DNA from 3 places in the Herminiimonas arsenitoxidans genome. Region 2 is predicted to be linked to each of the others. Evidence: predicted binding sites of a transcription regulator. Region 2 holds the regulator's gene; each other region holds the start of a gene.
What was found. The regulator FNR, encoded in region 2, switches genes on or off when oxygen is low (the NO sensors DNR and NnrR bind a similar motif). The targets are predictions, from matches to a motif close to TTGATNNNNATCAA.
Positions count from the first base shown of each region.

Region 1: the regulator FNR is predicted to act here: its motif matches at 1,393-1,406, upstream of BQ6873_RS09260 (universal stress protein).
Region 3: the regulator FNR is predicted to act here: its motif matches at 1,588-1,601, upstream of oxc (oxalyl-CoA decarboxylase).

Region 1 covers NZ_LT671418.1:1,964,211-1,966,485, reverse strand. Annotated here, with positions in the region: gene miaB (tRNA (N6-isopentenyl adenosine(37)-C2)-methylthiotransferase MiaB) at 1-234, opposite strand, end outside; gene BQ6873_RS09265 (hypothetical protein) at 259-633, opposite strand; gene BQ6873_RS09260 (universal stress protein) at 884-1,327, opposite strand; gene BQ6873_RS09255 (FAD-binding and (Fe-S)-binding domain-containing protein) at 1,616-2,275, opposite strand, start outside.
Region 2 covers NZ_LT671418.1:747,367-749,641, reverse strand. Annotated here, with positions in the region: gene BQ6873_RS03505 (NAD-dependent epimerase/dehydratase family protein) at 1-399, opposite strand, end outside; gene fnr (fumarate/nitrate reduction transcriptional regulator Fnr) at 573-1,331, opposite strand; gene fdxA (ferredoxin FdxA) at 1,418-1,762, opposite strand.
Region 3 covers NZ_LT671418.1:2,002,613-2,004,887, forward strand. Annotated here, with positions in the region: gene oxc (oxalyl-CoA decarboxylase) at 1-1,383, opposite strand, end outside; gene BQ6873_RS09415 (Crp/Fnr family transcriptional regulator) at 1,664-2,272, shown strand.

The sequences.
Region 1 (2,275 bases), 1.2 Mb from region 2:
GATCACCAGATCCGGCTTCAGCAATTTCAATTCACGCAGACGGCCGAGATCGGAGAATACTTTCTCTTGCGCTTTTTCGCGCACGGAGCAGGTGTTGAGCAGGATCACATCGGCATCTTCCGGCGTGTCGGTTTTGATCATGCCATCGGAGGCATTGAGTACGTCGACCATCTTGTCCGAGTCGTACTCGTTCATTTGGCAACCGAAGGTTTTGATGTATATCTTTTTCTGCATGGTATGGCTTATTTACTCAGTTACTTATTTGACTGTTGATACAGGGGCTGGCAGTGGCGTGGGTTTGGCAGGCTCCACAGGCACGAGCGGCAAGGTTCTTTTCGCTTCGTCTGCCGTCAAAATCCAGATGCGGTCGATGTCGCCGGTATTGCTTTCCGTGTAATTCACGGCGATGTCGCTGCCGCGTAAAGCAGACGGCATTTCGATCATATTGTCTTGATTCCAGATACGTGCGCCAGCAGACAAGGTGCGTGTTTTCTCATTGATAACAATTGCCGGATAGTTTGCCGGTGTCATCACGCCGCGTTTTACTTCGGGCGGGAAGGGTCGTTCAAATGCTTGTGCCGATAATGTCACAAGAGCAAGAGCGCAAGTGATCAGGAAATTGTGTATCCGCATGACTAATTCCGTTCAGGATAAAAATGGATGGCGGCTATCTGGATGGCTAGGACAAGAATCAATCCGGCTCGGATATACGAACTATGCGGATTTTTTGCGAATTTCGTGTTGAATCAGGATGTTTTCTGCGCATTTTTGCGAAGCGCAATGATACCACGGGGCGAGAACGGCTATTACCTGCGTACCTTGGATGGAATTGCAGGAAAAATGGGTCACGACAGGCCGTCGCAACCCAGGGTGACACGCGTTTCTAGCGGAGCACCAGAACCGGCAGCGTGGTGTGCGCCAGTACTTTTTGTGTTTCGCTGCCGACAAACAGCTTGTTCAATCCTTTGCGCCCGTGCGATGCCATGAAGATGGCGTCGCATTTGTATTCTTCGGCGATTTTTACGATTTCTTCGTACGGATTGAGGCCTATCGACACCACGGTTCTGGATTTAATGCCTTTGGCGCGTGTTGTGGCTTCTATTTTGTCCAAGTGTTTCTGTGCGAGCGCCGCCACCTTGTCGTCATACAGCACGGGATCTATCGGGAAGACGCCTGCACCTTCCATCATGCCCGTATATAAATAAGGTTCGGCGACGGAGAGTATGACTAGTTCACCGCCCAGTTTTTGCACAAACTCAATTGCTGTATCGACTGCTTTATCGGATAGCGGGGAACCGTCGGTTGGAATGAGAATTTTCTGGAACATGGTGGCCTCCATGATGTGAAAAGGGTGCTGCTTTCTCGACTATATTGCGCACGCAGCGCAAGTGATTGATGCAGATCAAAACATCGGCAATACGCGGATGCGGTCGTTACGTCAGAGTCCCAAGGCCGATAGCTTAGGTGTTATTTCATCTTACATACTTAAACTGAGTGCAAAAAGATCGTTTGGTTCCGGGCGGAAGCAGAACTTCTTGCCATCCCTGGCTGGATGGTCTCGTTCTGGGGGAGGAAGGTTTTTTGTTGCGATGCACTATGAGTGCATCGCAACTGCTTACTTGCGTAAGGCGTCGGCCAGCACGCGCGAGACGTGGATGGCTTCTTCCTGTGTACCATCAGAAATTTGATGTCTGCAACTGGTGCCGTCGGCGACGAAGATGGTGCCATCTTCTGCCTTGCGTATCGCCGGGAGTAGCGATAGCTCAGCCATCGCTTGCGATGCTTCGTAATGCTCTGCTTCATAGCCGAAGCTGCCAGCCATGCCGCAGCAGGATGATTCGACCACAGCAACATCAAGTTGCGGTATCCAGTTCAATACTGTTTGCACCGGACGGAATGCATCGAATGCTTTTTGATGACAGTGACCATGCACCATCGCCTTGTTTGAGGCGAGTGGCTTGAGATCAAGCTGCAGTCGTCCTGCGCTATGTTCATGTACCAGGAACTCTTCAAACAGATAGGCCATGCTGGCGAGCTTCTCGGCTTCTTCACCGTATCCGTAATTGAGGAATTCATCGCGTAGCGACAGCAGGCATGATGGTTCCAGACCGACGATGGCAACACCTCTATTAACGAAGGGCATCAATGCATCCAGTGTTCTGCGCGCTTCCTGTTTGGCTTGATCAACCAAACCTGCGGATAGGTAGGTGCGGCCACAGCACAGCGGACGTTCACCAGCGCGTACATTGAAATGCACGGTGTAGCCGGCAGCTTC
Region 2 (2,275 bases):
GGTTTTTCCCTTTACGCGTGCCCACATTACGGATCCCTGTTCCGAGCTATCGGTACTGGCACCGGATACATAGATGAATGTCATATTCGGATTGAGTCTGGCCAATGTTGTGGCTGCCGCCAGCGTCATGTCGTAACTGATGCGAGTGTAGTCGGCCTCCGTCATGCCAACGGATGAAATGCCGAGACAGAAAAAGCAGGCATCGATATCGCGCAACTCATCTTCGATGGCCGCGTAATCAAGCAAATCAGAGTGTACGATTTCACGCAATTTGGAATGCTGCTGGCCAGTGCTGCTGCGACCTATGGTTTTTACCAGTGTGACATCTGGATCGAGCAGGCATTCGCGCAATACGCCTTGGCCAACCATACCAGTCGCACCGAATATCAATATATTCATTTCATCCTCTTCGGTAAGCCCAACGTTAAACGCGCGAGTGCATCGTGCATGCGATCACTGAATAGCCAACGCATGAATGGCGTTAGCTTCGTTACTCCAATTTCTTATTCAAATTGATATGTAAGAACGTGTGCTCAAGGTCGGGGCGCCTTGAATAAAATCAATACCTGGATTTAACGGCAGCTGGCATTACCGGCAGCCATTTCTTTCAAAATAGCGGGAGCCAGCAGTTCTATCTCGCGATTGCTCACTTTCAGCAAGCCTTCTTTCTTGAACTTGGAGAGCAAGCGGCTGATGCTTTCTATCGTCAAGCCGAGATAGTTGCCTATATCTTCACGCGACATGCGCAACTGGAAGTTGGTCGAGGAGTAGCCGCGTGCCATATAACGCGAAGCCAGATTCAGCAAAAAGGCCGCAAAGCGTTGTTCTGCGCGCATGTTGCCGAGCAGCAGCATGACGCTTTGCTCACGCGTGATTTCCTGGCTCATCATGCGATGGAAGTGACGCAGCAGTGTTGGCATGGTGCTGAACAACTCTTCCAGTCGTGGAAATGGGATTTCGCAGACTTCACTATCTTCCAACGCAATCGCATCACAGTGATGGAGGTCGGTACTGATGGCATCCATGCCGAGCAATTCGCCGGTCATCTGGAAACCGGTAATCTGCTGTTCGCCACCAGCGTTGATCTGGCAGGTTTTGAAGTGACCAACGCGCACCGCATACAAGTTAACAAAGGGATCACCCATGCGATACAGATATTCATCGCGTGACACTTTGCGCCGGCGGCCGATGATTTGATCCAGGCGCTCCATATCGTTTTCGCCCAGGCCCATAGGCAGACACAACTGATGCATGCTGCAAGTGGAGCAACTGGCGCGCAAGGCGTTGACGTTCAATGCTGCATCAACGGTAGAGGAGGAAGGCTGGCTCATATTCTTTGCTTAGTCGAACCGCGATGCGGTATGGGTGCGGTGACTGGTTTAACGGTGAGAGGCTCAGTCTTGAAGACTGAGGCGACTCATGTGATCTTGTCATCAATCTGTAACAAGGGCAACTTATCCTTACGCTGCGCCCATTTTTCATGTTCAGGCATAGGCGTCTTGGCCTGGCTGATGCGTTTCCAGTCAGGGCGCATGGATAACTCACGATTCAATGCGACGAAATGCTGTTGTTCGGGCGAGATTTCAGCCGCGTTAACGATGGCATTGACGGGGCATTCCGGTACGCATACGGAACAATCGATGCATTCATCCGGATTGATCGCAAGGAAGTTGGGGCCTTCAAAAAAACAATCCATCGGGCAAACCACAACGCAATCGGTATATTTACATTGAATACATGCTTCAGTGACGACAAACGGCATTTTCCTCGTTCCATTTTTGCGATCAGAGGCGTCATTGTAAACGCTGTCGCCGGAATTGCCTTTTTCAAGGTGCGCCGAAATGACGGCGCTCATTGCAAGATGGGGAAGCGAGTGGTAAAGTGCGTCGATTATTTTCCGATGGGGTTTTTGAATGGGCAGTTCCAGTTGTAGTTCTCATACCGATAGTATGCTGGCAAGGTAGCCCACGATTTCTCATCGCTACCTTGCCGCAATGGCGGGTAGTGGCTTTAAGGCAATCGGTCCTCGATTGTTCTTTTTCTACTCCCTTAGTTTTTAAATTGATTGCATATATCGCTCTTGCGGTGTGATCTCGTGTCCACCTGTACGAGCTTGAGTGCGTTGTATCTTGCTGATGACTCGCAAGCATGGTCTGACTGTTGACGCCGCTTAATCGCGTCTTCACACACTCGGATCAGCATGCGTATTCTTGCCGGTAAAGGTCCTATACCTTTTCCCGGTGTGCTCAGACTGGATAATCATGAATACAAGGTG
Region 3 (2,275 bases), 1.3 Mb from region 2:
CATTGCGCTGAAACCGAATGCGCTATCGCCGCAAATTGCAACGACTGGTTTGCCGGTTTCAACAGCAGCTGCAACAGCCGAACCCATACCGATACCCATTACGCCCCATGTACCTGTATCCACACGTTTGCGTGGCAAGTATTGGTCGATGACCATACGTGCGTTGTCGAGGGTGTTTGCACCTTCGTTAACCAGGGTGATGTCTGGGTAGTTTTTCAACACGTCACGGATTGCGCCGAGCGAGTTGAAGTAGTTCATGACTGGAGTAGCTGTGCTCAGTTTGGTAGCCAATTTAGCTTTGGTGCCGGTAGCACGTTCAGCAATAGCGCTCATCCATTCTGTTGGCTTAGCAGCGCCTTTCAGGCCAGCGCGCAATGCGTTGACGCAAGATTGAACGTCGCCAACCAGTGGTGCAGCGATAGGTACGTTGCTGTCCATTTCGTTAGCTTGGATGTCGATCTGCACGAATTGTTTCGAACCGCCCCATGTTTTGCCTTTACCGTGCGACAACAACCAGTTCAGACGAGCACCGATCAATACAACGACGTCGGACTCTTGCAGAACCATCGAACGTGCAGCAGCAGCACATTGTGGATGTGTATCGGAAACCAAGCCTTTAGCCATCGACATAGGCGTGAAAGGAATACCTGTTTCTTCGATCAGTGCTTTGATATCTGCATCGCATTGTGCGTAAGCAGCACCTTTGCCGAGCAAGATCAATGGCTTTTTAGCGCCTTTGATCAATGCAACAGCGCGTGCAACAGCGTCTGGACCTGGGATCTGTGCTGGAGCTGGATCAACTGGAACGAACAGAGTTTTCGCGCCTTCTTCTGCGCTCATGGTGGTGCTGAACAGACGTGCTGGAATATCCAGATACACGCCGCCTGGACGACCGGACAATGCTGTACGGATAGCGCGAACAACTGCGACGCCGATGTCTTCAGTACGGTTGATACGGAACGAAGCTTTGCAATGTGGGCGAGCGATGTTCAACTGATCCATTTCTTCGTAGTCGCCTTGTTGCAGGTCGACGATTTCACGTTCCGAAGAACCGGAAATCAGAATCATTGGGAAGCAGTTGGTGGTGGCGTTAGCCAGTGCGGTCAAACCGTTCAAGAAGCCAGGTGCGGAAACAGTCACGCAAACGCCTGGTTTTTTGGTCAAGTAACCAGCAACCGATGCCGCGTAACCTGCATTTTGTTCGTTACGGAAGCTGAAGAACTTGTTACCACGTGCTTGCCACATACGGCCGATTTCGGTAACAGGGATGCCGAGAAGACCATAAATGTTGGTGATGCCGTTCATTTCCAAGGCTTCCATCAGGAGGTGGAAGCCGTCTGTCAGCTCTACGCCTTCTGCTACTGCCTGAATGTCGTTTTTCATAATGAATATCTCTTCGGTTGATTTCGATAAAGGTTAGGCAACGTTGCCTAATCCCATGGTTGCCGCGCTTTTGTCGGCCATTCTTACTTGCAAGGCACCTCTAAAAATCAGATCGGTTGATTTTTAGAGATACCCTTTAGTTATGCTTTTACGCATACACTATCCAAGTGGGCGTATCATATCGATCTGCCCTCGCTTCGATCATTGACCCCGGTCAATTTTCATCGCATGATATCGGCCCCGACCACCCTTCTTTCTTTTATATCTACATATCTTGTAAATGCCGACTGTTGATAACCATCCAGAACGAAATGTCATTCGCGTCCAGCTCAGACAAAATCTTGTCTTAAAAGACATGACTGATAGCGAATGGGCCGAACTGGAGTCGCATTTACTCGTCGTGGACTGTCCCAAAGGTGACTTCCTGCTGCATCAGGGCGTGCATGAAATGGAGCAATATTTCATCCTTGATGGCATATTGAAGCGCGTTGTTACTAATCAGCAAGCCAAGGAAATGATTCTGCGCTTTGCCGATGAACGCAATATGGAAACCAGTTACGCCGCATGGCGACTGAAAACACCCACACCTTACAGCATCATCTGCGTAACAAAAGCGCGCGTCGTGAAGTTGCCTTTGCTGCAATGGATCGCCTTCATCGATAAACATGAACATGTTAAACAAGCATTTGAGTTAGACGTCATGCATTTGATGAGCGAAATCATGGCACATACGATTACTTTGCACTTGCTCGATGCACCTGGTCGCGTACAGCGCTTTACACGCAAACATCCAGAACTCTTCGATCGCATTCCGAAGAAAGAACTCGCCTCCTACCTTAATTTGTCGCCAGAAACACTGAGCCGGCTGAAACATCAAGGAAAAATCTGACCT